4 regions of the Paenibacillus germinis genome follow, and region 3 is predicted to be linked to each of the others. Evidence: predicted binding sites of a transcription regulator. Region 3 holds the regulator's gene; each other region holds the start of a gene.

Region 1 (7,977 bases), on a different contig from region 3:
GTCACTTGGCTAATTTCGCCTGGAACAATCATCATATTTACGTTCGTTCCTGGAATTTCGAATCCGTGGACGACATCCTGGCTCGTTACTACGAACTTAATCGTTGCACCAACAGGCACTTCCATCTTGTCTGGGGCATATCCGAATGTAAAAGCAGTCATCACCGCTTCGTATTCTTTTTCTCCGGTCTTATATAATCCTAGTTTGTCAAAGGGTGCTGTCTCTGCTACTTTCGCGGGATCAATCCGATGATGATGCTCACTTGGCGGTTTTACCCCCATGGCAAACGCAGAAACACCCAATATGCCAAGGAATACGAACAGCATACTAATGCCAATTGCTAGCCAAATTTTCTCCAGTTTATGAATATGCATGGCTTAAACCACCCTTTTCTAATCGTGAAATGAATTACTGAACTACTGTCTGTACAGAAATAATAGAAATACAGCGACCCAGGTTATGGCTAAAAAAGCCCCAAGCAGCATGACCGATGCAAATGTGCCTTTCAATACGGGTTCTTGATCCGCCTTGTTTATTCTTATTTGTTCGGGCTGCTCATTGCTTAACTTTCTAATACTCATATCAGACCCACCTCCAACTTAAAATCTAGCTATCCTAATTCTAGGAGCATTCTGCCGAGGCCACTATGATTTATGTCACATTCCGTATATGAAAAGGGTACAATTCCTTACATCCCCGTCTTCACGGTGTGTTTGAAAGCCTCATAATCTTCCATGGTCTTGATGCTCGAAATGAATTTCAGATCGACACCATTCTTTTGCAAATATTCGTCCCCTAACTCACTCCAGAAAATATGTCCCAGTAAAGCAGAAACCCGAGTTTCACCTTTTTTGAGCAGAGGAAGAATCTTAGTCTTGCATTCTCGATCATAAATCCCATGCAGGGGAACTAAATTGCCCGATACAAGAGGAACTACAGCCTCAATGCCTTCCCGCTTTCTGTTCCACAAAAGTTCGGCAGCTTTGTAAGAAATAAAAGGCATATCACAACCAACAACCCATACCGATGAATGCTTAGCTAACGACAATCCAGCATGCATGCCCCCAAGCGGTCCATAGCCGGTGTGAAAATCCGTAATAATCCGTACCGAACGGTCCAAAATAGGAAGATACGACTTGGGATCGTTCGTTACAACAATGATTTCATCACACAATATCCTCATCCGATCCACTTGGCGAACAATGAGAGGCTGTCCACCAAAAGGAAGTAATGCTTTCAGTTCCCCATTCATTCGACGGTTTGCTCCACCAGCCAAAATGATGCCTGTAAGCATCACCATCACACTCCCTCTATCCCGTTTTGTAGTGAGAAAAAAACACCTACTCTTCTTCAGCGAACTGAGTCAAAGAGTAGGTTCTTTTTGAATATATGAACATCCTTTGTAAATTACCCGCTCCACTGTGCCCACTTATTTATACTTTGGTTTCAAATGGAATCTTTCGATTAGTTTATCAAACCATTTGTGAAGATACGGAAGGATCAGATGGTCAACGCCGAACTTGCCTGCGTTAGCGCCTGCGGCGATGATAAAGAATCCAAGAAGCATTAACCATGGGTTGCTGCTAACCGTTCCGGCGAACATATACATAAAGTTCATTAATAATCCAAAGAATATGGCTGTAGTCGTCAGTGCGCCTAGTATCAGACCCAAACCAACTAGCAATTCCCCCCAAGGAACCATAACATTGAAGACGCCCACATTAGGGAGGGCAAAGCTTTTCAAGAAAGCCACGTAATTCGCGTAAACCATATCCGTAGTTCCCGATTCAAGGACTGGTTTCGCAATTGCTCCTTTCAGATAACCCGCTGCGTCAAATGGCTTTGCTCCGGCGATTTTATGCCATCCCGCTGTCATCCACTCCCAACCAACGTACAAACGAATAATCGTCAACATCATCGCCGCGTAACGATTTCCCCTTAACCACTTCATCATTTGAACCATCTCCTTTTTTCTTTTCTGATTTCATTATATTTCGAAAAACCATGCCGGTATGTGAAATAGATCACACCTACGTACATTGAACATTGACAGTTAGATGCGAAGCAAAAGTATATAATTTATACTTTCTTATCTACTGACAAAGCAAAAGCTGCCCTGGACTAAGCCAATGGCAGCTTTTTGCTTTATGATCCTTCATTTTCACTCAATAGCACCGGTATGTCTCAATGTGAAATTTACACGAACGTTGATTTTTGCATCTCTGAACATGGGGTGCCACTTTGCTTTCGTTAGCTTTGAGTCTCTTACTTTACTCCGATAAACCTCCCCGAACCCCACGGCATCAGATTCATTCGATTGCAGACTCGCGATGAATGTTTCTATTTCCTCCTTCAGTTTTTTTCCAATTTCTTTCTCTAATGCAGGTATAGACTCGGGCTTATCAAAGGAATAAGGAGCCGAAATTTCTTGAAGATCACCGTGTATCGACACCGACACTATAAATTCTGGTACTTTCGTGTCAAGAAGCTTAATTTTACTGCTGCTTTTCACAGTGTCGAACACAATTTTAACCTCTTTATCTGGATGTTTCATGTACTTCGCTAAAAGTTCGGCGTCTGCTACGAGTTCGAAATTCCCCTCCTTCTTCGTATTGAGTAGTACTTTGAGCAGAAATCCTTGCCGCGGCGAAGCTTCATGAACCATGCGGTCATCATGAAACAATGCCAGTCCTTTGATATAAACTTCATTGCCCTTTCGTTTCAACAAAGGCACCACTGGATCTTTGCCTTCACTGTAATAATCACGAAGAAAATCTTGGAGCGTCGGGGAAGGAAGCTCCTCTCTCTCCGAGTTTTGTCTTAAGTTTTCATAGAGATACATGCCAATATTCGATATTTCCCGATAGCGATGCGTTAGAATATGCGAAGCTTCCTCATCGCTAACACAAAGGTAAATCATATCGCCGAGCGTTGGGTCACGGGACAGGGTATCAACCAGATCGATGATCCCTTTGGAGGCAAGCTTTTTGCCGTACATGACGACCCGCACTTGTCCTCCAACCAAGTATTTGCTAAGCTCTCGATTCGAAGAAATGCGCGAACCTTTACTGGTATATGCCGTGCTGGCTACGACCTGCGTCTTTTCTCTGGCGCTCGGATCGATTTTTTGCAAGACCGATGTTGTAAGAATGCGTTCTTTCTCAAGAGAGTCATATCCGATAATAATGCCGAGTGCCAAATTCTCCAAAATGAATGGTTTGACACATCCCGAGAACAAAACGACTGTGCCGAGCAATAGAGATAGACAAAACGGTCTTCTCACGCATTTCACTCCCCGAGAGTAATCCTAGCGTTGAACGGTTCTTTTTTTAAAGGCATGTACGGTTTTCACCAACAGAAAAAGAAGGGGTGGATAAAGAAAGATCACATAGGTCGATACGGAATTCAAGATAGAGTTCATCTTATATATTTGTCCGTGTTTTTGGAATAGAAAGGAGCATGCGAAAAGAATGATACAGAATACGGCTAACGTCCGCTTTTGATTTTGCTGAAAAACACGCTTCATTCCACGTAGGATGACCCATGTAAATAACATTAGATTGCATACTAGGATAAGCATCCAGATCGGAATCGCAATGTATTCGAATCGTTCCAGAAACGGAAAGCGGATGATTTTCAGAAAACTAAAAGTAGCCCAAATCGTTTTTGGCATCTGATTTTGACTATAATAAACGATAGAAATGACCATGAGTAACAAATAAAACAGGTTGCTAAGAAGAACACCTATTTGAGCGTAACGATTAGCGTTTTGTTGATCTCGAATGAACGGGTACAGAAAGAAAATGACCTCGAACCCCGCAAGCGTTAGCGGCATTTTACTCGCTCCTTGTAACAACTGGGAAGGAGATGCTTCCATGATCGGAAGCAAAAAACTCCACTGGGCATGCTTGATCGCCGCATAAAAAAATAGCGTGGTCATGATCCAACAAACAAAACCAAACAGGCACATGCCAATAATCACTCGAATTCCGCCAGTCAGACCATATGCAATTAGCGTAATGAGAAGCAGCATGAGGAGCCATGTTGGGAAATCGGGAAATATCCAGGACTGAACAGTTTCAATATACGTGCGTGAGATCGTCAAGACGTAGAACGCGAAATAGGTCATAAACAGGAGGCTAAGCATCCGTCCTATCCATTTTCCGAATAGTGCATAATGAATACCAAACAAGTCAGCAGAATCATAATGCGCTAGCGTGCGAATCATCAACCAAACGGAAAGATGTGCGGCCAAACCGGCCACAATGACCGAAATCCAAGCATCATGACCCGCTGATTTAAAGATAACTCGCTGGAATCCGAGCACACCCACCCCCAATTGGGCTTTACTGATTACAAAAACAAGTAGGAAAGCTTGAAACATTAAACCTTTCCTCGGTTTATCCGAAATCTCCATTTTTGTCATCACCCGTCTACTCGTCGATGTCTTTCTTCTGCTTCGCTTTATTCTTATTGAACCTTTGCTTATTCGGCGTGCGTGTAAAGGTAGAACGAGCGGAGAGAAGTGGAAAAGGAAGTCGAATAACCGTATCTACCATGTCCCTCCATCGCGGAGGAAAGATCGGATGCATATACGGATGTCCAAGACTCGTTAGACGTAAGAGATGCATGAGTAATAAACAGATCGTGAACACAATGCCGATCCCACCCCAAATTCCAGCAGCAATAATCATCGGAAAGCGAACAAATCGGATACTAATGCCCATTAAGTATATGGGTGTTGTAAACGAAGACAGAGCAGCCAAGGCGACAATCATAATTAAGATGTTGCTCGTAAATCCGGCCTGAACCGCCGCTTGTCCGATAACAATACCTCCCACGATACCCATCGTTTGTCCAACCTTGGTTGGTAGTCTAGCCCCGGCTTCACGTAGAAGTTCAATCGTAATTTCTAGAAATAACGATTCAAATAAAGGTGGAAACGGCACTTTGGAACGCGACTGGGATAGCGGAACAAGCAGACTAGGAGGAATGATCTCATAATGAAACGTTAATGCTGCAACATACGCAGGAGTCAAAAGGATTGAGATGAAGATAGCCAAGAACCTCAATCCTCTAATGAACATCGCTATATTCCAATGCAGGTAATGATCTTCCGGTGATTTGAAAAAATCAAGGAATGTACTCGGTCCTACAATTGCAAAATTGCTGCCATTGACAAGCAGAACGACTTTACCCTCCAATAAGCTAAAGCTGACACGATCGGGTCGTTCGGTTATGATCATTTGAGGAAAAATCGACAAAGAATTATCTTCAATAAGCTGAACCAGAAGGGTGCTCCCGATGACACCGTCTATTTCCAGTTCCGAAATCCGCTGACGCAGCGTATTGACGGTCTGCTCCTCTGCGACATCTTTCAAGTAAAGCAGTTGCACCTGAGTTCTCGTTATTTCACCAATTTCAAATGATTCATTACACAGGTTTTCATGAGCAATAATGCTGCGAACGATACCCAGATTCGTTTCCAACGATTCGGTGAACCCGATCTGAGGCCCGATCACATTCGTTTCGATTTCGGTTATGGATGGAGATCGTTTTGGTTGCTTAGATGTATTGACCAGTATGGCGTCTGTTTGTCCAACTTTATATACCACTGTCCAACCGCGCAGCAGCAAGATAATGACTTGCTCCATTTCACAAGTAAGGTCAGTCTGGCCAATAGGGATTGATTGAGCAAGTCCCTCCATCGAGAATGGTTCTAGCCGGGTTTGCTGTAGTGAGCTGAGTAGTTGATTGTTAACAAGATTTGAGTCAACTAAATTACAGAAATAAATGAGATTAAGGCCATCATTAGCATGTTTGACGATAAGATCCGAGCAATTATGGATCAGGCTTTTTAATGATTCTTCAAAAAGATCAACTGAATTCGGTAATTCCATACATATCACCTTTAACCATAGTATCCATATTTTCTCCATAGTTATGCATGGGAACAACGCACACAGCTTGAGTAAAAAGATTAGTCTAGACCCTAAAATGGCTAATGGCTTCGCCTTATAAAAAGGCGAAGCCATAGCTGTTCTAATTTATTCACATAAACTTTCTCTTTTCAACCTTTTATACCGCTAAAGGTAATTCCGCTAATAAACGTTTTCTGGAGAAAAAAGAACAGGATAATAACGGGTAATGTCATCAAGGTGGACACGGCCATTAATAGGCCCCATTCAGAACCTTTTTGACTTTGGAATTGCTGCAATCCGAGTGAGACCGTATAGGTAGGTTCATTGGTTAAATAGAGCAAGGGACCAATGAAATCGGTCCAACTTCCCATAAATTGAAACAGTGCCACAGCTAAAACGGCGGACTTGGCTAACGGGAACATGATTTGTAGATAAATGCGGAACTCACTAGCGCCGTCTATGCGTGCTGCTTCGCGAAGGGCATCGGGCAGCCCAAGAAAAAACTGCCTTAATAAGAAGATGTAAAACGGTACTCCAAAAAATTGGGGGATAATGAGCGGAAGAGCTGTTCCAACCCAACCTAATTTAGTAAACAAAAGAAAAAGGGGAATCATGGTGACTTGACCGGGAATCATCATAACAGCGAGGGTAACGAAGAACAACACGCCGCGACCGCGCCACTCCAACTTGGCAAAGCTATAGGCAACCAATGGACAGGAGATGATCACACCAATTGTACTAACTATAGTAATAACTGCTGTATTTTTTAGATATGTCCAGAAAGCAATATACTCTACAGCACGGGAATAGTTGCTCCACTGAAAGGGATGCGGAATCCATTCTGGGGGAAATGTAAAGATTTGCGTGAGCGGTTTCAAGGACGTTGAGACCAGCCAAATAAACGGGATAATGAAAAAGAATGAAGCAATAATTAGGCATAAATGAGCTAACGTTCGATTAATTTTTTTAATAGTTAGAGGATTCATTCCTTTATTGCCTCCTTTATTTCCCTTGATAGTGAACCCAACGTTTCGACGATATGAAAATCAATGCAGTTAAGGCCATAACGATAACAAATAAGATCCATGCCATAGCCGAAGCATAGCCCATTTTGAAATATCTAAATCCGTTCTCGTATAAATACATGACGTAAAATGTCATGGAATTTGCTGGAGTTCCTTGCCCTTTGGTCATTGTGTACGGGAGAGTGAACTGTTGAAACGCACCGATTGTTCCCATCACCAGATTGTAGAAAATAACAGGAGTTAGCAAAGGCAGCGTTACTGTTTTCGCTTTCTGAAACCAATTAGCGCCATCGATTTCCGCTGCTTCGTAGTACTCGTCTGGGATGTCCCCTAAGCCAGCAAGGTAGATAACGACAGCATGACCGATACCCCATAACGACATAAGGATGAGAGAGGGTTTAGACCACGATTCACCACCCAACCAAGGGGGCCCATCGATACCTAGGCTTGCTAACATGCCATTCACCAAACCAAAGTTTGGATGCAACAACCACATCCACAGTACGGCCAAAGCCACTTGCGGCACAAGGGTCGGTAAGAAGAAGATCGTTCGATATACAGCCATACCCTTGACCTTCATATTTAGCATCATAGCCAGAGCTACACCGAAAAATATACTTAAAGGAACAAAAAAAACAGCAAAATAGATCGTGTTGTATATGGATTTCCAAAACAAAGGATCATTAAAAAGATCCTTATAATTATTCAGACCGATAAATTCACCAGGCTGCAGGATACTGTAAGTAGTGAAGCTGAAGTAGATGGAGGCGAACATTGGAATTGCATAAAAGCAAATGAGACCTAAAGCCCAAGGTGAAGCAAAGAGCCACCCAATCAAGTTTGTCGTACGAAATGATCTCTTTTTTCTTGCTGCTGTATGTTTTAATACATGAATAGACTCAGCTGGTTTTGCCATGTGCATCCTCCTTCCGAATATCATACATGAATAGGCAAGGAGAGAGAGACTCTCCCTGCCTATAGAGTATCTATTTATTATATTTTTCTAGTGCCTTGTTTACAGTTTCTGTCAC
Region 2 (7,977 bases), on a different contig from region 3:
TTTGGTGCCCTGCTCAGTTGTCTCTTCTTAATAGCGGTGGATCAGTCAAATGAACGCAAGCTAAACCGCAGTTCTTTAGATGGAAGAAGGGTATCTAACAAAATTGCCACAGGTATTGGTCTTCATAATTTTGGCGAAGGGCTTGCCATTGGATCCGCTTTTGCAGTCGGGGAAGCTGCTTTGGGAACTTTCTTAATCATCGGTTTTACCCTTCACAATATCACGGAGGGTGTCGGAATCGCGGCACCACTGCTTAAAGATCGTCCGAACTGGAAGACTTTTGTTACCTTAGCATTGATCGCCGGTGGACCTGCCATTATTGGAACTTGGGCAGGCGGATTTATTTTTAATGATACATTAGCCGCGCTATTCTTCGGTATTGGCGCTGGTGCCATTCTACAAGTTATTTATGTCATTTCCAAAATGATTCTTAAAGAATCCGAGAAAAGGGGTCTTTCTCCTGTTTCTTGGATGAATTTTGGAGGGTTAACTGCAGGAATTCTTATTATGTATGTGACAGCTCTCATGGTTAAATTTTAATTCAGAAACCATATATGGGGTAGGTGAACATCATGCTATCAGGCATTGGCGTATCAGGCATTGTCATCATCTTTGCAGTTGCGTTACTTTTATTCGGACCTTCGAAGCTTCCGCAGTTAGGCCGCGCATTCGGTACAACGATTAAGGAGTTTAGGCAAGGAACGAAGGGATTGTTAGAAGAAGATACCAAAGAGAAGCAGAAAGTAGAATGAATAGAAGACCAATCCACATTTTGCGGATTGGTCTTTTTCATGTCCTTGAGTGACAACTTGTACAATATATGCAATCGAGTCTGCATAACCGATTAACAATTTACAAATAATACCGTTGTTTACCTGATAAGGAGGGCATAAAAGGCAATGAATATACGAGTTCGAAGCAAGCAGGGGATCACGCTGTTGGTCGTTCTTTTGGTAACATTAGCTTCCACAGGATGTTCGAAAGATGAATCGATCAAAGTCGGTATCGAGAAAAACAACCGTCCCTTTACGTATACAGAGGGGGAAGAGAAGAAAGGCTTCGAAGTGGAGTTATGGCAAGCCATCGCTAAAAAGGCGAAACTAAAATATGAATGGGTACCCATGGAATACGGTGAGTTGAACAAAAGTGTGAAATCAGGCGATGTGGATTTGGCAATCGCCGGAATGACCGTCACGAATGCTCGCAAAAACAAATTAGACTATTCAGATCCTTATTTTCAATCGGGAGAAGCGATACTTACTACATCAGATAACGTGGCGATCAAAGGCCAAGATGACTTGGCCCAGAAAGTGGTGGCAACAAGGAACGGGTCGACTGCTTATTACTTTGCGAGTGAGATTAAAGGAATCAAAATAAGGAGCTATGCGAATATCTCCGACGCATACGATGATTTGAAAAATAAAACCGTTGATGCCGTCATTTTTGAAGAGCACAGTATTCAAGATTATGAGCAAAACTCAGCAGATGGAAAAGTTAAAAAAATAGGGGACGTTTTCAACAAAGATAGCTACGCAATCGTTGCTAAAAAGCGGAACATGTACATGGGAAAGATCAATAAGGCCATTATAGCAGTCTCCAAAGATGGAACTTATGAAGCTCTCTATACGAAGTGGTTCGGAAGTAAACCAGAAAAAATGCCTAAAGAGCTTAAACACGACATGGAAAAGGATATTGAACACGAATCATAAGGAAAGAAAAGTCGACTAGTAAATAGTCGACTTTTTCGCCTTACTGATTATTCTGTCACGTCGGCTGCCCTTGGTACCCACAGAATCATAAAAACAAGTGAAAATAGAACAAATATCGGTGGAGCATATTGGATTAATAAGTTTTCCATAGTTTTAATCACCCTTCTTTATAAATTTACCTTGTACATAATCAGCATCAAAAAGAAATAGACGCATTAGCAGGAACAGAGATGGGATTAAAATAACAAGCCCTGCAATAAAGGCGATGACTAGCGCAGTTCCCATTGCTTGATTCGTAAAGTTTTCGTGAATGGAGATGTATGGAAATAAAATATACGGTAAATGGGCTTTACCATAACCAAAGAAAGCAAAAGCAAATTGCAAAAGTACCAATATGAAGGATAGACCTAGCTTTATTTTTTTCCAAAGCAAGTAGACGGCAACTAAAAAACAGAGAAATGATGCTCCGAACATCCATCCAAGGTTAAGCATGTTGCGGAAATGTTCTGGGTTTTGCTGGTTTATAGCGAAAAAGACAAGCAGACTTGCAAGAATAGTAGGTCCGCTCCAGAAAAGAGCATAGCCTCGTAAAATTCCAAAAGCGAGATAGTCTTTTGCTCTGTAGGCGTAGAAGGAAAGGAACATGGACGAAATATAGAGGACGCTGACTAGCGATAGCAATATGACCGACCACGTATAAGGACTCCCAAGTAACTTACTCCAATCTAGCAAAATCATGCCGTTCTGTTCGACGATGATTCCACCCTCAGAAATGGTCAGTACCGTAGAAAGGGTTGCAGGGATGAGCAAGCCAGTTGCTCCATAGAGCAGCATGTACCATTTGTTATCCTTGGAACCATAGTTGCTGAAAGCGTAGTAGGCTCCTCTTATGGCTAGCAATATGATAGCTACACTGCCTGGTACAAGTAACGCAGTCCCATAATAACGTGCTGTTTCTGGGAAGAATCCAACCATACCGATGTAGAAGAAAACTAAGAATACATTGGTAACTTCCCAGACAGGAGATAAATATCTTTCAATGATCTTATGAATGATATGCTTTTTCATCGTAATAACCGAATAGTAGCTGAAGAAACCCGCACCAAAGTCAATGGACGCCACAATTAGATATCCATATAAAAAGATCCACAAAACAGTTATTCCAACAAGTTCTAGACTCATTCTTTGGTCCTCCCCCCGAAAATACCAAGTGCAATCAGTTCATCTGCAACATCGTTTTTTCTAAAAAGTTTGGATAATACTTTTACCGCAGTCAGTGCTAAAACCATATAAAGTAAACAGAACAGCAGTAACATGGTGTCCACGTCTTGTGAAGATGTAGCGGCATCTGCTACCTTCATATATCCACGCAGAATCCATGGTTGGCGACCAACCTCCGCGTAAAACCATCCACATTGGATGCCTAGCATGGAAAGCGGACCACATACAACGATAATCGCTAGAAGCCATCTCGGATAAGGTTTACGGGATTTTTGGCGTGCGTACCACATATGACAAATGGCAACGAAAATCACAAACATGCCTATAGCAACCATGGCGTCAAAGAAATAATGCACGTATAGAGGAGGACGGAGATCTTTCGGAATATCATTCAGCCCTTTTACCTCAGTTCCTGGAGTTCCACCTGCCAAAATACTTAGTGCATACGGAATTTTCAACGCATATTTAACCTCATTATTTTCAGTCAAAATACCGCCAAGAACGAGCGGTGCATTCGTAGTCGTTTCAAAGTGCCACTCGGCTGCGGCAAGCTTTTCAGGTTGATTATGAGCTAGAAATTTGGCTGATAGATCACCGATCATTGCCGTAGTTATGGCGAACACGAGCCCAGCAGTAATTGTCAGCTTTAAAGCTTTTTTTGCGTATAAAGTATCCCCCTTTTTCCTGAGAAGGGAGTAAGCCGCTATAGCAGCCAAGATGAATGCGCTGGTCATGTAGGCAGAGGAAAGCACATGTGCTACTTTGGTAGGCATTGATGGATTAAACATAGCTAGAATCGGCTGTACATTCGTAATCAAGCCATCTTTTAGAGTGAAGCCTTGCGGCGTATTCATGAATGCATTCACAGTTGTAATAAAAAATGCTGAGGCAGAGGAGCCAATGACAACAGGAACGAGTAGAAAGAGATGATGCATAGGTTTTAAACGTTCCCATGTATATAAATAAATGCCTAAAAAGATAGCCTCGATGAAAAAGGCGAATGTTTCTAGAAATAACGGAAGCGCAATGGCTTGCCCAGCAATCTCCATGAACTTCGGCCACAACAGACTGAGTTGAAGCCCGATAGCAGTACCTGTAACCACCCCAATAGCAACGGTGATAACGAAACCCCGAGCCCATCTTCGTGCGAGCAACGCATAATAGGGATCTTTACGTTTAATGCTGGCTAACTCAGCCAACATAATCATGACCGGAACGCCAACGCCGATGGTAGCGAAAATGATATGAAATGCCAGTGTGGTCTCAGTGAGTAGACGGCTATAAAATACGGGATCGTAGATAGGCATATGGACTCATCTCCTTAGTAGTTTTCATAGGTTCAAAAAAACTTGCGGATAAAAGAAAGTAACATGACAAAAGCAACAATGAACATCAGGTACATCAATCGTTTTTCATGGTTTCGAGATTGGTTCAAGTGGTATCACCTTCTGTTTTCAATTTGATTTGTTATATATTTCTATCTTACGCCATGTATGTGATTTATTTCACATAATATGTGAATACGGTTTGAACAAAGTATTACAACTTTATTAACGTTAGCAGTATGTATATGAATACCTGGTGAAACATTTGACGGGCGCAAAGTTATCAGATTGATTCCAAGAAGGAATAGGGAAAACAAGAGTTCAATAAACAGAGAAGGCTGCCGAGTGATTGGCAGCCTAGTTAAGCTATAGTTATCCTTTACTATGAATTTATAAGTTTGGATTGGACCTTGTACTGCTGCCTCATCATCTTCAACTTTTGTTCTATATAAGTTATCGCCTCTGGCGGTTCAATAATCCTGGCAGCTTCTCCAACTCCCCAAATCATCTCCGCATAAAACGACACCTTGTTCACGGGGATCATCATACGGATCTCACCACTTCCATCCTCATAGTGTTCAATGAACTCATTAAACCAGCCGTTCTCCTCTAAGGACCGAACGCCCATTGGTGTCAGGGTGGCGATTAGTTCCTGTTTCTCCGATGCATTCAGCTCGTCGACATTCCAATCGAAGATGGATTTCTTGTCGACCTCATCCAAGCAGGCGAGCAAATCATTCAAACTGACGGAGCGTACTCGATCCGCACGGAAGAGGCGATATCCTTTGCGCTCGAAGCAGTAGGCCGGACAATACCAGTAGCCCTGACTAGCATAAAGACCGATCGGCTGAATGTCTCTTCTCTCGGCTCCCTTGCCCGTGTCATACTCGATGGTCACTACGCTTCGGACCATTATGGCCTGCATCAAGGTGCGAAGGCACTTAGCGGACATGGACCGCAGCGGGTTCCAAATCACCACTTTGTTCTTCAGCCGGTTGATTTGTTCTTTGATATCGGGAGGAAGGTAATGGTAGAACTTGTGAAGCGCCGAGGAAGCCCCTTCATCAAAAGGTAGGGAACCGAAATACTGCAGCGATTGGCAGGCGAAAAACATAGCAACCGCTTCGCTTTCCGTGAATGTAATCGGCGGGAGCAACCGCTCCTGCAGAAGCCTATAGCCTCCCCCTCGCCCCTGTACGGAATAAATAGGGATACCCAATTCGCTCAGTTCCTGCAAATCGCGGGTTATCGTGCGCTTGGATAATCCTAATTCATCGGCAAGCTCCGGAACGGTAAATGATTTCCTGGCATTGACGATCATGATGAGCTGGATCAGCCGCTGTGATTTTAACATAGCACTCCTCCTCGCATTTTTTTAATTATACCATTTAAACAAGCCAGGATCTGTCATGTTTGAATGGTATAGTCATATATGTAATCAACTTAACAACGAAGGAATGGTGATTAGGCTATGAAAGAGATTAATACTTTCGTAAATCTTTACAACTCCGTTTGGAACGAATCTGACGCGAAGCGGCGCAGAGAAATCATCGCAGAGCTGTGGTCGGAAGACGCAACCCATTGCACTCATTCGCTTGAAGCGCATGGACACGAAGCCATCGAGGACCGGGTACTCAAGGCGTACGAAAAGTTCGTAGTAACGGGAGGATACGTATTTAAAACCATAGGGGTTGCAGATGAGCATCACAAAGCCGTAAGGTACAGCTGGGCGATGGTCCCCCGGGATGGCGGCATGGCTGTGGCTGCCGGAACCGTCTTCATGCTGCTTGACGATGATGGCCGGATCCGTTTCGACTATCAATTCACCGATGTGCTGCAAGCATCCTGATTCGTCGAGCATATTGTCTGGTCATTCGAGCAAACTGCACCATCATTCCAACCTTGAGGAGGGATATCGTGAGAAGTTATCATGGAAATCTGGGAGAGGGCCTTGCCGGCCTTTCGGTTAAGGAACACGACATACCGGTTCCGGGTCCAGGAGAAGTGCTAATTCGGGTTAGGGCCTGTTCGCTTAATTATCGAGAAATTTCAATTCTATTTCATGGCAGGTATCCCCTGCCAGTCCGGCCGGACTTTATTCCAGCTTCAGACGGGGCTGGCGAAATTGTAGAGGTAGGTGAAGGTGTCACCCGGGTCAAACCGGGGGAACGAGTCATGGCCTCCATCTTTCCACAGTGGATTGACGGTCCGTTCAGCTGGGAGTATTCAGCGCAGCTCGGCGGCTCTCTAGACGGGATGCTTACTGAATATGCGGTTCTGAGCCAAGAGGCTGTTGTCCATATTCCCGATCATCTTTCTTTCGAGGAAGCCGCAGCCTTACCGTGCGCCGCCGTTACCGCATGGAATGCCCTCACTAGCGGGCAGTCGCTGCAGGCCGGACATACCGTACTCACGCTCGGATCAGGCAGTGTCTCTCTATTCGCGCTGCAGCTCGCCAAGCTGAGCGGTGCCCGAGTTATTGCAACCACTTCGAGCGATGAAAAGGCAGACCGGTTGAAGGCCCTCGGGGCGGATGAAGTCATTAACTACACGACAGTGCCCGAATGGCATATCGCAGTGCGTGAGCTGACTGGAGGCCGAGGCGTCGATCGTGTTGTAGAGGTTGGCGGAACGAGTACCCTCGAAAAGTCGATTAAATCAATCGCCTTTGAAGGTCAAATCAGTCAGGTCGGATGGCTCACACAAGAAGGCGCGACGATTGACCTCAAAGCTATTGCTTATAACGTCTTTACCCTCCGGGGGATCGCCGTTGGCAGTCGTGCTCAATTCTATACGATGAACCGCGCCATTGCGGCCCACCAGATGAAGCCTGTCATCGACCGTGTGTTTTCTTTCGACGAAGCCAAGGAGGCGTTCAGCTACTTCAAGGAGGCTTCGAAATTTGGTAAAGTTATTATTCGCCTTCCATAAAGCGGAGCCCTTTCTTTTCCTTTTGGGAAGAGACAAGGGCTCTATTGGGCTCAAGGTGAGGCTGAGTTCGAATGAAATACTGTGCAACATTTCGGTAGCATTGGCAATGCCCGAATTGAAGGAGATAGGAGGAGGATAACGGATTTTTTAAAAAAGTGATTGACCAATCAATAACTGAATGTTATATTGTTTTCAGGTTAGTAATTGATCAATCACAAAATTAAAAATGAGGTGATTCTTTTGGAAAAAGCGATAGTAGTAGGAGCAACGGGAGGCACGGGGGCTTCAGTTGCGGAAGAGCTGGTCAAGCGAGGAATTCGGACGGTAGCATTCGGGCGATCTCGTCAGAAACTGGAGGATCTTAGGGCTAGGCTGGGTCATCCTGAGCATCTGACGATTGCCGTAGGTGATGCTTTCCGTCCGGATGACATCGTCTCCGCTTCGGAAGGTGCGGACGTCTTGTTCCATTGTGCGAATGTGCCATATCACGAGATGGTAAGCAAGCTGATTCCGCTTGGTGAATCGGTGATGGAGGCTGCTAACCGGCTGAGTATAAAAATAGTCGCAATCGACGGTATCTATCCTTATGGAAGAAGTCAGATGACTCGGGCGACGGAGGAGCATCCGAAGCAGCCGCATACAAAGAAGGGCAAGATCAGGCTCGCTTACGAGAAGATGCTGTTCGATTGGCGGTGGAGCCGAGCTAAGGTCATGATCGTCCGCTTGCCGGATTATTACGGCCCCACGGCGAATGAGGCTTCTTATCTGGGCTCTACACTCGAAGCGATCGC
Region 3 (7,977 bases):
GGGATGCCAAATGTTTAAGCATTTATTTTCCACAATGAACGAGGTTTTGGAAGAAATCCAAAAAGAATATCCGAATAGTGACGTGGAAAAAAAGGCGGAGCTCGACGAACAATTGCAGGTGTTGAAAACGATGAGCGATGAGTTCATCGAAGCGTGGCTGCTTTTTGAGGAGAAATTGGGAAAGTTTTATGGGGCCGTACCGATGAGTACCCAAACCCTTCATGATGAGCTGATGGATCTAGATGTGTCGGGAAAGCAGACGGATGAATTCATGCGGGGCCAGGGATATTACAAGCTTTATATGTACGATCAAGCGATCAAAGAATTCCAAGTGCTGATTCAAAGGCAGCCGGATTTCTTGCTAGCTAGGGTATATTTAGCGATGGGTCATTTGCGCAAAGGGGAGTTTGGAGAAGCGTATCAACACTTCAAGTTCCTTTTGCCCTTGACCGACAATACCAAGATGAAGGCCATTTCCTACAACGCAATGGGCTGCATTCAAGTGCAAAATCAGAATATGGAAAAAGCCTTTGAATATTTTCAAAAAGCGTATCACACTGATCCTTCTTGCATGGAGCCGCTGATCAATTTGGACGAATCCTAAAACGGAAGCGGCTAACTGGGTATTCCCTTTTCCTAATAAGATTTGGTATGCTAGGAGAAGTGCAGGACGAAAGGGTTGAAGATACACGTCATGAAATTTGCAGTTTTGGATTTTGAAACGACAGGAAGTCAGCCTGCGGATGAAATTATTCAGGTTGGACTCGTCATTATAGATCAATTTCAAATTACTCACAGGTATACTTCTCTGGTCAAACCAGGGGTAAGTATACCTTCTTCGATTACAACACTTACAGGGATTACGGAAGACATGGTTGTTGATGCTCCCCCACTTGACCAAGTCATGGCGGATATGTTTCCGCTGTTGTTTGATTGTGTACTTGTGGCGCACCATGCGGCTTTTGATTTATCCTTTTTGCAAAAAGGACTCACGAAAACAGGATACCCGCCTTTCACAGGACGTGTGCTGGATACGATGGATTTGCTGCGCATCCTATTTCCATCGATTTCGAGTCTTCAACTCAGCATGGTAGCCGGTTTGTTTGGTATTGATCATGAAAGGCCACACCAGGCGGATAGTGATGCGGAAGTAACGGCAGCCATATGGATAATTTGTTTGGAACGCTTGCTTGGGTTGCCACTTCTAACGATTCAACGTTTGCAGCATATTTTCGAAAACGGCAACAGCGATTTAGGCTGGTTCCTCGATGAAATATGCATCTACAAAGAGTCTATCACCAGTGTGGATATGGATACGAATCGATATTTCAGGCAATTTACGCTGGGTGTCACCGATTGGGGTGATGAGGAAGATACGCGCAAAGACTCCGATGCGGATGGTTTAGGTTCTTCTTTTACAGAGTTCCATCAAGGTTTGAAAACAGCCTTACGAGAAAAATTCGAGATCTTTGAAGACCGCGAATCCCAAGAGCAGATGATCCGGGAAGTTGAAAAGTCACTCGAGCAGGATCAGCATTTGATGATTGAAGCGGGAACCGGGACAGGGAAGTCACTAGGGTATTTAATACCATCTATTTATTATGGCATCAAGTATGAGAAGAAAGTGATCGTCTCTACGCATACGATTAACTTGCAAGAACAACTCCGTGAGCGGGATATTCCTCTCTTGAAGGAGATTTTCCCTATCCCATTCAAAGCTGCTGTACTCAAAGGCAGAAGTCATTACTTATGCTTGCGTAAATTTGAGACAAAGCTAACAACACGTGATTACGAGAATGGCAAGGAAGATCCGATCACGGCAGCGCAAATGGTTGTATGGCTGAGTGAGACGGAGCATGGAGATGAAGAGGAGCTGCATTTTGGAAATAAGGGTGCTCAATTCTGGTATTCGGTTGCAAGTGACACTGATTCTTGTTTGAATCGCATGTGTCCTTGGTACAAGAAGTGCTTCTATCATCGCGCTCGGAATGACGCCAATACGGCCGATGTGATCATTACGAACCATTCCCTCCTTTTCACGGATATGAAGGCTGAGAACCGTCTTCTACCGTCTTACAAGCACCTTGTCATTGATGAGGCTCATCACTTCGAAGAAGTGGCCAGTAAACATCTTGGTATTGAGCTGCATTCTTCCGCATTTTATCATTCGTTGCTATGGCTTTATAAAGATAATCGAAGCGGCCAATTACCGATGCTGCGGTTTCGATTGCAGAAATCGGATGAGCAGCCGGAACGCGCGGCTGCTTGGAGTCAAACCATTGACGGGCTCTTTCCCAAAATTGTGCAAATCAAAGAGGATTGGGATCGGCTCAGCGAAGCGCTCTATGAACTGTTATCTTCTAGGAGCGATCCTTCGCAGTCTGAAAACTCACAGTACGTACTGCGGATGAAGCCCGAAACGCTTCCACCCGAGTGGCGAGAGCTTCTGATCATGGAAGACAATATTTATTTGAATGCGAATGATTTACTCCGCACGCTGGATAAATTGTTAAATGAAGTGAAGGACATGCAGGAAGTTTTCGGGGTCCAAGGTTTAGTCACCGATTTGAATGGCACGGTAAAGGAATTGTACAACCATCGAGATGCCCTGCACTTTTTTATGAAAATGGCCGATGAGGGTTATGTGTATTGGATGGAAGCGGGCACCTATGCCAAATCAAAGTCGCTGCAGCTTGTTTCGGTGCCAACGGATGTAAGTGGTCTGCTGCAGCAGCATTTCTTTGAGACTAAAGACAGTATTATCCTGACCTCCGCGACGTTGTCTGTTAATAAATCTTTTCAATATTCAGCGGATCAATTAGGGTTAGTTATCCCTGAGGATGAAGAATCGGGCAAGCTGAAAACCGTTCAATTGCCGTCTCCATTTAATTATAGAGAACAAGCTCTCGTCGTCATTCCTCGGAACTTCCCAACAATCAAAGGTGCCGGTGATCCTGTTTTTATCAACGCACTTATTGAGTCGCTTAGTGATGTTGCGCGAATTACCAAAGGACGTATGTTGATTTTGTGCACTTCGAATCGTATGCTTAAGCAAATTTATGCTGGTATGAAGGATCTCTTGAAGCCACATGGAATTACCGTGCTCGGGCAGGGGGTTGATAGCGGCAATCGGAGTAAACTGACCCGGATGTTCCAAGATAACAAAATGTGCGTTCTACTGGGCACCAGCTCGTTCTGGGAGGGTGTCGATATTCCAGGAGATGCGCTAAGCTGTCTTGCGATTATACGACTGCCGTTTCAACCGCCAAATCATCCTCTTGTCGAGGCGAAATGTGAAAATATAAAAAAACGCAATGAGAATCCATTTATGAAATTTTCTGTGCCACAGGCTGTCATTCGATTTAAGCAGGGCTTTGGGCGACTTGTCAGACGTGCATCCGATAAAGGCATCGTTATCATCTATGATACTCGTGTCATTGATACGTATTATGGCAAGCACTTCCTTTATTCATTGCCTGGTCCGAAGATAGAACATATGACGACCGAGCAAATGTTACCTAGGATTGAAGAGTGGATGGGGGAGGCGTAAAGTTGAAAACACAAAAAATATCGGAAGCCGTCGTTCGGAGGCTGCCCATTTATTTACGCTTTCTGAATGAACTTGCAATGAAAAATGTTTCGACGGTATCTTCGCAGGATTTGGGTCAAAAACTCGATCTGAATCCGGCACAGATTCGCAAGGATTTGGCTTATTTCGGGGAATTCGGCAAAAAGGGAATCGGTTACGATATTGCTTATCTAATTGAGAAGATTAGACAGATCCTGAAGTTGGATCGCCATATTCAAGTTGCTCTTGTTGGAGCGGGTAACCTAGGCCGTGCTTTATGCAATTATAATACTTACTTACGGAATGATATGAAAATTGTCGCTGTTTTTGATGCAATGCCAAGCAAAGCAGGGGAATCGATCAACAATCTCATTGTTCAACCGATGCATGAGATGAAGAGTGTTTTATCTGAATTAGGCGTTCGCATCGGCATCATTACGGTTCCAGCGAACGAAGCTCAAAATGTAGCCAATCAATTCGTAGACTGCGGGATTGAAGCGATATTGAATTTTGCTCCGGTCATTATTAAGGTTCCTCCCGAAGTTCGAGTGCATCATGCGGATTTTACAACCGAATTGCAAAGTTTAGCTTATTATTTGGAATAGAAAAAGGCATGACCCGATTTGCTTGGGTCGTGCCTTTATTTTTAGAAAATGAGTCTGAACAAAACGAAGTAGATCGAGAATGCGAGAGCGATGCTGATTGGAATCGTAATAACCCAAGTGATCAACATGCGTCCAACCGTGCCCCATTGAACTTCATGGAAACGCATGACACTGCCTGTTCCGATAATCGCGGAGGAAATAACATGTGTTGTTGACAATGGTTTACCAATATGAGTTGAGAATTGAATAACAAGTGCTGACGTTAAGTCCGATGCAAAGCCGTTAATCGGTTCGATTTTAACAATCTTTCCTGAAACGGTTTTAATAATTCGCCATCCACCGATGGACGTTCCCAGTCCCATAGCCAAAGCTGCGGAGATTTTCACCCAAAGCGGTACTTCCAGATCCGTTTGAACACCGGCCGCTACTAATCCGAAAACGATAATCCCCATTGCTTTTTGTGCATCGTTTCCACCATGGGAGTATGAAAGTAATCCCGCGGATAAAATTTGCAAGGTACGGAATATGCGATTTAGCTTCGATCTAGATGTGTTGCCTGACCATAATACGATGTATTTGATCAAAATCATAATTAGGTAACCTAGGGCGAAAGCAATAATGGGCGATAGTACCAAAATGATAATAATTTGAGTAAAACCATTCCAATTCACCGAATGGACCCCAGCGCCAGCGATAACAGCTCCAGCTAGCGAACCAAGGAGTGTATGCGAAGAAGATGAGGGAATCGCCAGATACCAGGTCAACAAGTTCCAAATGATAGCCGCAAGTAAGGTAGCAATGACGATTTCAACACCGTTTTCAATTTTGGCTGGGTTCGCTATACTTCCTCCAACGGTTTTGGCCACCTTAGAGGAAACCATGGCTCCGACAAAGTTGAGTGTGGCGGCCATTGCGATGGCTACACGCGGGCTTAATGCACGTGTGGAAATGGAAGTTGCAATCGCATTAGCCGTATCGTGAAATCCATTAATGAAATCAAAAAGTAAGGCAAGCACAACGATAACGATTAAATAAGTTAACATGATTTCCTCCTAAGAGTTTTCCATTTGGAAAACTTTCTTCGTAAACATGGACACGAAAGTGCCTTATGAATAACGAAGTACAACGCTATCAAGGATATTGGCTACATCTTCACAAGCATCTGTTGTTTCTTCCAAACGCTCATAAATTTCTTTTAATTTAAAATCTTCGTACAGGTCTTTACGTGTGATGAAAATTTGGCGAATCCCTTCGCGCATCAAACGGTCTCCGTCATTCTCGAGGGAATTAATAGCAACCGTATGCTCAGGAATTTGCATGTATTTTTTCTTCGCTAGAAGCTTGAACGCATCCAGCATATGCTGGCAAGAATCTACAATGACAGCAGAAAACTCTTTCATATAAGAATCTGTATGGGACACAGAAAGATAGTCGAAACGAGCAATTGTAGCTTCAATACCGTCTGTTACATCATCCACTTTGGAGGCTAGAACCATAATATCTTCACGATCAATCGGTGTAATAAATACTTTGTTTAAACCTTTAAAAATTTCGTGAGTAATGGAATCGCCTGCATGCTCTAAATCGTTAATCGCTTTTACATACTCAATTGGCGGTTTATCACCCATCATGGCTGTGCGAAATAGTTGAGCAGTTTGCAATGCGTTTTCTGCAGCACGGATGAGAAGCTGCAAGAAATCGACTTCGTTCTTTTTCGTGAATAACGTTGTCATATAATCCTCCTATATTTTACTATATGTACTAGTTTTTGATCGAATATTTATGATAAACAGACCAAATGGTAGAAAAAACTCACAAAGTTAAAAGTATCATAACAATTGCATTGAAAGCAACGAAAATTCCGTGACATTTAACAATTTCTTAACATCATTTGGCTTCCTTGATTTTACAAGCCCGAAGATGTAAAGTTTATAAAGCAATGTCTTTAATAGAATGAGCATAGAGAGGGATTTTTAGTATGAAAAAAACATTAATTATGAACGGTCTTTTTATTTCAAATAATGAAGCGAAATCGTCTATAAAAGGCTGTATGGTTATAGAGGGCAGCCAGATTACATACATCGGTGAGGAAATACCTGAACCTCGAGAAAATTATGACGAAGTCATTGACGGTACGAACAAGCTTTATATGCCTGGTCTTGTGAATACCCATGGTCACGCAGCGATGTCACTTTTACGCGGATACGGTGACGATCTTGCTCTCCAAATTTGGTTAGAAGAGAAAATGTGGCCAATGGAAGCTAAATTCAGCGCCCAAGATGTGAAGTGGGGGACGCAGTTATCTATTCTAGAAATGATTAAAGGCGGTACGACGACTTTTGTAGATATGTATGACCATATGAACGAAGTTGCTAAGGCCGTTGAAGAGTCAGGTATGCGCGGTGTGCTGACCCGAGGAATTATTGGTCTTTGTCCACCGGACGTACAAGCTGCTAAATTGAAGGAAGCCACCGAGTTCGCAAAAAACTGGCATGGCGGTGCGAATGGAAGAATCACGACCATGATGTCCCCACATGCTCCCTATACATGTCCACCAGACTATATAGAGCGGATTGTTCAAGTAGCTCATGATTTAAACCTGCCCATTCATACCCACATGTCGGAGACAAGTCGTGAAGTTCAAGGAAATGTTGATCAATACGGTTTGAGACCCGTTGCACACCTAAAAAAGCATGGCGTGTTCAGCAGACCGACGCTCATCGCGCATGGTGTTCATCTCACAGATGAAGAAATCAGTATCCTTAAGCAATATGATGTTCGTATTTCCCACAACCCAGGAAGCAATCTGAAGCTTGCTAGCGGTGTTGCACGAGTTCCTGAACTACTTCGTGCAGGCGTGAAGGTTTCGCTTGGAACGGATGGAGCGGCCTCCAATAATAACTTGGATATGTTCGAAGAAATGAGACTCGCCGCGTTGATTCACAAAGGTGTTTCTGGCGATCCTCTAGCTGTGCCGGCTGCAGAAGCGCTTCTAATGGGAACAAAAATGGGTGCAGAATCAATATGGTTAGACAATGTAGGCCTACTGCAGGCTGGCATGAAGGCAGACTTTATCGCACTGGATATCGACCAACCTCATTTCCTTCCGAAGACGGACTTCGTTTCCCATATTGTTTACTCTGCCTGTGCAAAAGATGTAGTTGATGTGTGTGTAGACGGAAATTGGATTGTCCGCAAGGGTGAATGTTTAACACTGGATGAAGAAAAAATTAAGCGTGAGTTTGAACAATGCTTTGATAAGCTCATTGGCTAAGTGATTCCTTGTAAGTTCGTCTGGGGAGGTGAGCGGCGTTCATGAATGCGAAGCGAACAAGGATCATAGCATTCGGTGTATTTATTATTTTGACTCTTGGTGTAGTGCTTAGTCGCTTTTATTTAAATGTTCAGAATGAGCACTGGGATGATAAGCGCAAAGCGGTAGAAACAGCTTATGAGAAAAGTATTATGACGAAAGCAACCAAGGTGGATTTCTTCTATGGAGATGAACCGCTTCAAATCGTTTATGGTGAAGACAAGCTGGGGCAAGGCGTTATCGTTTGGGTTTCAGACAAAGGGATACACGCTGAGATGACTGCAGAATCGTTCTCCGAAGCGCAAGTCCGGGAAACCGTGCTTAAAAAAGCTCCAGAGATTGAAATAGAACGTGTGCTGCCAGGTAAGCTTGGTAATGACTATGTCTGGGAAGTTTTCTATAAAAAGAATGAAAATAGCGGTATTCGCTATTTCTATGATTATTACAAATTCAAAGATGGACTCTATATGGATACGTACCGACTCAGCCTG
Region 4 (7,977 bases), on a different contig from region 3:
AAGCTCCAATACGACGTAACTCAGCATGATAAGGACGAGCAGCCGTTTCACAACGAGTATTGGGATAACAAAAAAGAAGGTATTTACGTGGATATTGTTTCGGGTGAGCCATTATTTAGCTCCAAAGACAAGTTTGATGCGGGTACGGGCTGGGCTAGCTTTACGAAACCGTTGGTGCCAGACCATATTATATTTAAAGAAAAACGTGACTTATTCTCGGTCGTTACCCAGGTCAGGAGCCGTTATGCCGATTCCTTTCTAGGCGATGTGTTCAACGACGGACCCGAGCCCACGGGACTGCGTTTCTGCATTAACTCTGCAGCTTTACAATTCATTCCGAGAAATGACCTTGAAGCAAGAGGATATGGCTTGTTTGTCAAGCAATTTAATTCCTAAGAGCTCAGCAAAACTCTCCGCAGGGATGTATGATTCACCTCTTCGGAACAATCAGGGTGATCGTCGTCCCTTTTTCTAATTCAGAATGAATAGCGATTTCACCGCCAATGCTCTTGGCTCTTTCCTCCATACTGAATAGCCCCACTCCTTTGGAGCCGCCAATGCGAATAAAACCTTTTCCCCGATCTTCGATGCGCACTTCAACGAATGAATCTTTATCATGAACGAACACCTTAGCTTCTGATACATCTGCATACTTGGCTACGTTGGTAAGAGCCTCCTGTATAACGCGGTATATGGTCGTTTCCTCCAAAGCTCCCAGTCGCTTACGCAAATTGCTTTCAAGTAAGACACGTATGCCGTAATGCCCCGTGTAATTTTCTATATAGGTTCGAATGGCCGGCACTACACCTAAATCATCCAGAACAGAAGGACGGATTTCCCACGCCAAATTGCGAACTTCCTCAATGATTCCGGAAACAACTTGCCTAAGCCCGACTATTTCAGACTGCTCACTTTCCCCAATGACTCTATCCATCTGTATCAACAGTGAGAACAGACTCTGCCCGATACCATCATGCAGCTCACGCGAAAATTTTCTTCGTTCTTCCTCCTGAATTTGCATGACTTGCGACATCATAAGCTGCAGCTCTTCTTCGACACGCTTTAATTGCGTCACTTCGTTACGAATCGCAAGATACTGGTAGGGTTTCCCTTGCTCATCCACGAATGGCACAATCGTCGTATCTACCCAGTAGAATCCACCACTTTTCGCTTTATTTTTGATCTCTCCGCGCCATACCTTGCCAGAGGTAATCGTTTGCCACAAGAGGGTCATAAATTCCTTCCGATGATAACCCGAGTTAATAATTCGGTGGTCTTGACCGAGAAGTTCAGCACGTGAATATTGGGAGATTTCGCAAAATTTATCGTTCACATATTGAATTTTCCCTTTATGATCCGTGACGGCAACAATGGAAGATTCATCTAGGGCAAACTTAACATTGGACAGCTGCTTGAGAGACTGTTTCAGATCAGCTTGAAACATGGAGTCCGTAATATAATCATCCATGCGGGCTATAAGCTCCGTTACATTTTCACCAATCACTTCTGGATACTCTTTATTTACATCCTTACTCAAAATTCAACAATCCTTTCTTCACCGCAAACTTGACCAACTCTGGTCTCGTTTTGAGCCCTAGCTTCTCCATCACGTTGCTCTTATGCGATTCAACTGTTTTTACGCTAATAATCAATTGTTCAGCTATTTCTTTATTGGAAAATCCTTTGGCAATCAGAGACAGAACTTCCTTTTCACGTTCAGAAAGGGATTCGTAAGGACCGATATTTTCTCCATGCTTCAATCGTTCTATATATTCACTCATCAGCCGTTTGGTTGCTGTAGGATACAGATAGGCGTTTCCTGATGCTACTGAGCGGATGGCAGTCAACAGCTCCTCATGCGGAGCACTTTTCAAAATATACCCTGAGGCGCCTGCGTGAATTGCTCTAAACAGGTACTCGTCATCGTCATGCATCGTCAGAACCAGCACCGCTAAATCCGGCATCAGGCGCTTCAATTCTGTTGTCGCTGTAAGTCCATCCATGCCATGGGGCATGTTTAAATCCATTAATACGACATCCGGCTTAAGCAATTCGGCTGCTTGAATGCCTTCTTTTCCATCGGCAGCCTCTCCGATAACTTCCATGCTATGCTTACCATTCAGCAGGCTCATTAATCCCGACCTGACTACGGCATGATCATCAACTACTAGAATTTTAAGCATACCCATCCTCCAATAAATCGATTAGAACTACCCTATCATCACTCATATTATATTAATAATAACAAATAAAATGAATTCCGGTAATGGAACTCATTTTACTATTTCCCCTGTATTGTCCTTCAGATACCAAGCCAGAGCAGGGAGACCTTCCTGAACGACAAGGAGCTCTGCCTGAGCATATCTGGGCTGTGTTCTTTTTCCGATGAACAGCAAGCCTTTTATCAACAGACTATCGGAATCCGTCAAAATTGGAAATACGGCTGCAGTCTGCAGCTGCTCGGCAAGTAGGACAGGACAATTACGTCGCACTTGATCGGAGTCAGGATGCGAGTCATCGAGCTTCACCCATCGGCCGAGACGCAGGACGGAACCAGCTAATCCTTGACCCGATTTAATCACCATTTGCCGATAGCGTTCATTTCTGCTGCCCGAAGCATATTTCCAACGTATGCGCTGGGCTTTGTCGTGCAATGGCGCCAGTGCGATAAAATCACTTGACGTTAGGCTTCGCAAACGCTCCAACTCTTCTATGATGGTTGCATCCCCATGAGCCATCTAGACCACCTCCATTTCCTCTTTGCACCAGAGCCGATTTATTTTAATTAACATTGTAGACGTTTCCACTCATCTTGTATGTCAGGGAAAACCCTGATTTCGCAATCAGGACATTGCGCTTATTCACCTGCAAATCACCTCAGAGTCGTCAGGAAAGTTAAGGATTAACTGTGATTTATCTCACACCAAATAGGGAGTTTCCCCTCTAAAGATCAGCAGAACCCCCGATAAACAAAACCATCTGAACCCGTTAAGATAGAGATAACAAAGAAACGTTGAGGAGTTGGTACAGATGGCTGTTAACGGTATTCTAGCCTTTTTTTCTGAAGAGAATTTCCATAAATTACAAAGCATTATGTATGTGAAGCATGCGGAGAAAGGTGATTATCTGTTTTGGGAAGGTGATGTCGCGGATAAATTGTACTACGTAATAAAAGGCGGAGTGCGCATCACCAAGCTGTCGGAAACGGGTAAAAGCTTCATCATATCGCTGCATCAGGCGGGTGATTTATTCGGTCAGATCGATCCCTTTCAGAACTCTGTACAAAGCTATAGTGCAGAAGTAACAGCTGATTGTGAGATTGGGGTCATTCAACGCAAAGACCTCGAAGTCTTACTTTGGCAGCATGGGGATTTGGCCATTGAGTTTATGAAATGGATGGGGCTTATGCACCGCATGACCGAAACGAAGTTCCGCGATTTAATGATGTACGGAAAACCAGGTGCCCTCTGTTCGTTACTTATCAGACTCAGTAATTCTTATGGCGTTCCAAACGGTGAGCATACGCTGATCAATTACAAGATCAATCATACAGAAATGGCCGATATGATTGGAGCTACTCGGGAAAGTGTCAATCGGATGTTGAGTGATATGAAAAAGGAAGATGCTCTTGAGATACAAAATGGCCAAATTGTGATTAAGGATTTAACCTATCTCCGCGATGTATGCCACTGCGAAAACTGCCCGAAAGAGATTTGCCGCATGTAGCATCCCGATTGAAATGGTCCAATTAACTATGAAAAGAATGATTCAAGGTCCGTTAGCACTTTCTCCGTTAAAGGAATTACGAGCTGTTCTTCCATCGTAAAGTGATCATTTAAGATTAAACAGGCCTGTATGAGATGCGCCGCAGCCTCAATCAGCTGTTTTTTGATGACAATTGGCGTTAAATCGATGATGGTTTCATGGAAGGTCTGGATAAATGAAATCGCCAGCTGATGATCCTTTTCCAGTACCCAAAAGGAGGGCGTTATCGATGGAGCCGATTGCCGGTGAAAATAATCAAGCAGAAATGGAAACAACTGCTGGTCCTCCCATTCGGCGTGGCGCTCCAGTGCCTCCACAAAATCAGCGGTTTGCTGCCTTAGCTGCTGCAAGACCTGAACGCCCTCAGCAGGATTATCCAGCAGACTCACTTCCTTAGCGCTATGTTCGAGAGCCTTTAGCTGCTGTCTTAATTGGCTATGCTCTTCCTTCAGACGATCCGTGGCAAAATCAAGTTCATCTGGGTTGGATGAGGCTATTCCTAACATGCAGGTTATTGAAAGTGGTGCCATATTCATCCCTCCAACATACGTCGTTTGCTTCTATTTCTAGTATAAATTCTTTGCAGATTATCGCTGTGAGAAACATCACATCTACGTTTTTAAGATTCTGCTATATTTTTGGAAAGTGCTTATTGGAAGAAATCATCACAGAAAAGGCAGAATGGGGACTGACGAAGATGAAGAAATTTAAATGGAGTATAGTCAAGAAAATGGTACTTGGCATCACGTTAGTATCCACCGTAACCTATGGGACAAGTGCTTTTTTTATTTTTACCCTGCAAGGTTTATTTAAAGATTACATGCCGGATTGGTTGTTCATCTGGATCACCCTTTCTTTGGGTATATTCTGGACAGGATTTCTAGGATGGATTGCGGCAAAATGGTTCATTAAACCCCTACTCCAGCTTACAGATGCAGCTAATGAAGCTTCCGCAGGGAATTTACAAATTACGATTACTCCAAGTAAATCAGATGATGAATTAAGAGAACTCAGCCTTTCTTTCTCGCTGATGATCGGAAACTTAAGAGAAATCATTGATGGAATTTCAGTCAACTTCATAGGGACCGATATGCATGTGGATGAATTGAGATCAGCGATTGGACATGCTGCAGCTCATGTGGAGCTGATAACAACGACGATTGAAGACATATCCCATGGAGCTGAACAGCAGTCGAAATCCTCGGAAGCCATGTTCATGTCCGTCGAACAAATCATGAGAACCACCGATGACATCAATAAAAAAGCCCATGATGCCCGGCATTTAACGACGCAAATGATTATTACCATTAAGGATAGTGCAAGAGTGATTCATTCTTTAGTTAATGGGATGCAAAGCCTTGCGATTTCTAATCAAGAATCCATACATACTGTTCGACGTTTGGAAAGCAATGCGAAGCAAATCAGCGAAATTTCAAGCGTTGTTGGTGAATTCGCCAACCAAACCCATTTATTAGCATTGAATGCTTCTATTGAGGCTGCAAGAGCCGGCGAACATGGCAAAGGCTTTGCCGTAGTGGCTGGTGAAGTGAAGAAGCTCGCCGAGCAAAGCTCGCAGGCCGTTCATGACATTAATCAGCTTATCGATCAAATTCAGTCTGAGGTCAAGAATGTCGTCTCGAAAATTACACAGCAATTCGAAATGGTCAATAAAGAAACCGCGAATGGGGAGACAACCGCTTCAGCGCTTCAAAGTATCGTTGGTGAAGCAAATCAGGTCGATCAGTTCGTGGATCATATTGCATCCATGGTCTCGAGCCAAGCGGATCAAGTACAGCTCACCTTAAACGAAGCTCGAGATGTCACCGACATTGCCTCCAAAATATCTGTAGGCGCGAAGGGCGTATTTGCTTCAACACAGGAACAGACGGCCGTGATGGAGCAAATCGCTGCATCCTCCGATGTATTGAGAGATCAATCCGCCAGTTTAAAGAAACAAATTGAAATCTTTAAAGTGAGATAAATCAGTCTCTGTCCTTGGATGAAAATAGCTTTCCTACATGCGCTGCTGTAGCATGTAGGAAGGCTTTTATCGTACGCTGGATCGAGCTTGGTCATCCATGAAATAACGGTTACGCCCTAAGCCTTAATGCAGAAACCTTCGCTTACTTATCCACGCTATCGAATCGAATGTTGCTAAAAAGAGGCCGCCTATTGATTCATTATGCTTCCTCACCACTGGTAGGCGTAACTTCAAAATTCGATTTTAGTGTCATTCAGCTTTTGTGAGGGTAGATGGACCATAGTGGTTAACAATGTTGCATTTTCTACAACAATTCACATGCCCAAAGGCTATTTTACAACTTAAAGTTGCATTTTCTACAACATTTCGAGCCCATTTCTTGCGAAACGGCTTTTATAGGACCAAATTGTTGTACATTATGCAACAACGAAGGGAAAGAGGCGAGATTTAGGCAGAAATTGTTGCACATTTTACAACATCATTCAACAGCGAATGTGGTTCTATTCATCCAGCAACCTCAACCCAGCATATATGACGATTGTTTCCGATTTAGGGCACCTCCATGAATGAATGAATCGACAGTATCAAAAAATACAACAATTTCAGGCTTCAAAGAAAGTCATTCTTGTATATTGAAAAACGCTTCGATCCCTTCGGGAGGCAGCGGTCGGCTTAACCAATATCCTTGTATCGAATCACAATGGAGGTCCTTGAGAAAAGCCAACTGATCTTCCGTTTCCACGCCCTCGGCTATCACTCGGAGCCCCAAACCGTGGGCCATATCAATCACGGCCTTGGCAATCGAGGCGTTCCCTCGATCCATTTCAATGCCCTGAACGAAGCATTTATCAATTTTCAAAATATCAATGGGATACTTTTTCAAGTAACTCAAAGCGGAATGTCCCTTGCCAAAATCATCAATAGCTAACTCCAATCCGATCTCTTTAAAATCATGCAGAACCGTCAGTACCGACTCAATTTGGTGTATGCTAATGCTTTCGGTAATTTCGAAGCATAGATAACTCGGATCTAGCTCCGTTTCCTCCAATATCTGCTTGACCTTTTCAATCAAATTCTTATTCTTGAACTGTCGGGGCGACAGATTGATAGCACATTTCAATGGAGGATAGCCTGCAGATTGCCAGGCCTTGTTCTGCTCACAAACACTGCGCAGCACCCATTCTCCTATTTCGACAATTTGACCATTTTCCTCTACGATCTGGATAAACTCGTTCGGTGACACCATTCCCATTTCGGGATGCTGCCAGCGAAGCAAGGCTTCTATGCCGTTGATCCGGCCCGTTCGAATGTCCATTTGCGGCTGGTACACAATTCTTAATTGATCTTTTTCCAATGCTTTTCGTAACCCGTTTTCTAGCTTCATTTTCCGGTAGAAGGTTGCGTTCATATTTGAAGTGTACAACTGATAATTGTTGGATTGTTCCTTGGCTCGATACATGGCCGAATCGGCTTGTTTGATTAAGGTTTCGCTATCAATCCCATTCAAGGGATAAATGCTAATTCCAATACTTGCTGTTATAAACAGCTCCTGTTCGGCTATCAAGAAAGGAAGGGCTAGCTCCTCCAGTATTCTCTGCGCTACAAGCAGCGCGTCTTCGGTTTCATCAATGTGGGGTAGAATAACAGTAAACTCATCACCGCCCAATCGTGATACCGTATCGCTGGATCGAACGCAGCTTTCCAGCCTTTTGCTAGCGTTCTGCAGCAGTTGATCTCCAACTGCATGTCCCAATGTATCGTTAATCAGCTTAAAATGGTCGAGATCAATAAACATCAGGGCAGCAGAGTGGCCTTGACGCTTAGCCTGCACAATCGCATGACTCAGTCGGTCATGAAATAGAAATCGATTCGGGAGCCCGGTCAATACATCATAATGAGCCAAATATTTTAAATTCTCTTCGGCAAGCTTACGCTCTGTAATATCCGTGAAAACTCCGACATAATTAGAGATTCTACCATTCTCATTTCTTACGGTATTAATCGTCAGCCATTCCGGGTAGATTTCCCCATTCTTTCGCTTATTCCAGACTTCGCCCTGCCAGCTGCCCGCTTCATGAATCGATGCCCACATTTGAATATAAAATTCGGCATCCTGCACCCCGGAATGTAACATGCGCGAAGTTCGACCTAAAGCCTCAGCTTCCGTATAGCCAGTTGTTTCGGAAAACGCCGGATTGACCGATAAAATCGTTCCTTTTGTATCCGTAATC

What was found. Region 3 encodes Rex, which represses fermentation and respiration genes when NADH is low (regulators of the CRP and FNR family bind a similar motif). Its sites were predicted from a motif close to TTGTGAAATATTTCACAA; they were not measured.
Region 1: GC102_RS29105 (DoxX family membrane protein) is a predicted target of Rex. The motif match lies at 2,013-2,030, and genes of this name have one in related genera.
Region 2: GC102_RS33975 (cytochrome ubiquinol oxidase subunit I) is a predicted target of Rex. The motif match lies at 4,424-4,441, and genes of this name have one in related genera.
Region 4: GC102_RS29065 (hemerythrin domain-containing protein) is a predicted target of Rex. The motif match lies at 4,359-4,376, and genes of this name have one in related genera.

What each region holds. Positions count from the first base shown of each region.
Region 1 is NZ_WHOC01000156.1:22,251-30,227, forward strand. Features, by position in the region: gene GC102_RS29090 (cytochrome c oxidase subunit II) at 1-374, opposite strand, end outside; gene GC102_RS29095 (cytochrome c oxidase subunit 2A) at 417-581, opposite strand; gene mobA (molybdenum cofactor guanylyltransferase) at 689-1,294, opposite strand; gene GC102_RS29105 (DoxX family membrane protein) at 1,430-1,954, opposite strand; gene GC102_RS29110 (Ger(x)C family spore germination protein) at 2,162-3,283, opposite strand; gene GC102_RS29115 (GerAB/ArcD/ProY family transporter) at 3,308-4,426, opposite strand; gene GC102_RS29120 (spore germination protein) at 4,434-5,900, opposite strand; gene GC102_RS29125 (carbohydrate ABC transporter permease) at 6,071-6,907, opposite strand; gene GC102_RS29130 (carbohydrate ABC transporter permease) at 6,924-7,862, opposite strand; gene GC102_RS29135 (ABC transporter substrate-binding protein) at 7,933-7,977, opposite strand, start outside.
Region 2 is NZ_WHOC01000176.1:14,910-22,886, reverse strand. Features, by position in the region: gene GC102_RS33995 (ZIP family metal transporter) at 1-540, shown strand, start outside; gene GC102_RS33990 (twin-arginine translocase TatA/TatE family subunit) at 573-752, shown strand; gene GC102_RS33985 (transporter substrate-binding domain-containing protein) at 900-1,709, shown strand; gene GC102_RS40915 (cytochrome bd oxidase small subunit CydS family protein) at 1,757-1,858, opposite strand; gene GC102_RS33980 (cytochrome d ubiquinol oxidase subunit II) at 1,863-2,891, opposite strand; gene GC102_RS33975 (cytochrome ubiquinol oxidase subunit I) at 2,888-4,237, opposite strand; gene GC102_RS33970 (helix-turn-helix transcriptional regulator) at 4,638-5,609, opposite strand; gene GC102_RS33965 (nuclear transport factor 2 family protein) at 5,727-6,104, shown strand; gene GC102_RS33960 (zinc-dependent alcohol dehydrogenase family protein) at 6,173-7,186, shown strand; gene GC102_RS33955 (NAD-dependent epimerase/dehydratase family protein) at 7,427-7,977, shown strand, end outside.
Region 3 is NZ_WHOC01000149.1:7,863-15,839, reverse strand. Features, by position in the region: gene GC102_RS27340 (tetratricopeptide repeat protein) at 11-604, shown strand; gene GC102_RS27335 (ATP-dependent DNA helicase DinG, 3'-5' exoribonuclease type) at 695-3,550, shown strand; gene GC102_RS27330 (redox-sensing transcriptional repressor Rex) at 3,553-4,173, shown strand; gene GC102_RS27325 (inorganic phosphate transporter) at 4,215-5,216, opposite strand; gene GC102_RS27320 (DUF47 domain-containing protein) at 5,280-5,906, opposite strand; gene GC102_RS27315 (amidohydrolase) at 6,152-7,447, shown strand; gene GC102_RS27310 (cell wall elongation regulator TseB-like domain-containing protein) at 7,489-7,977, shown strand, end outside.
Region 4 is NZ_WHOC01000156.1:11,607-19,583, forward strand. Features, by position in the region: gene msrA (peptide-methionine (S)-S-oxide reductase MsrA) at 1-396, shown strand, start outside; gene GC102_RS29045 (PAS domain-containing sensor histidine kinase) at 431-1,537, opposite strand; gene GC102_RS29050 (response regulator transcription factor) at 1,530-2,183, opposite strand; gene GC102_RS29055 (GAF domain-containing protein) at 2,274-2,738, opposite strand; gene GC102_RS29060 (Crp/Fnr family transcriptional regulator) at 3,031-3,726, shown strand; gene GC102_RS29065 (hemerythrin domain-containing protein) at 3,753-4,295, opposite strand; gene GC102_RS29070 (methyl-accepting chemotaxis protein) at 4,463-5,746, shown strand; gene GC102_RS29075 (bifunctional diguanylate cyclase/phosphodiesterase) at 6,366-7,977, opposite strand, start outside.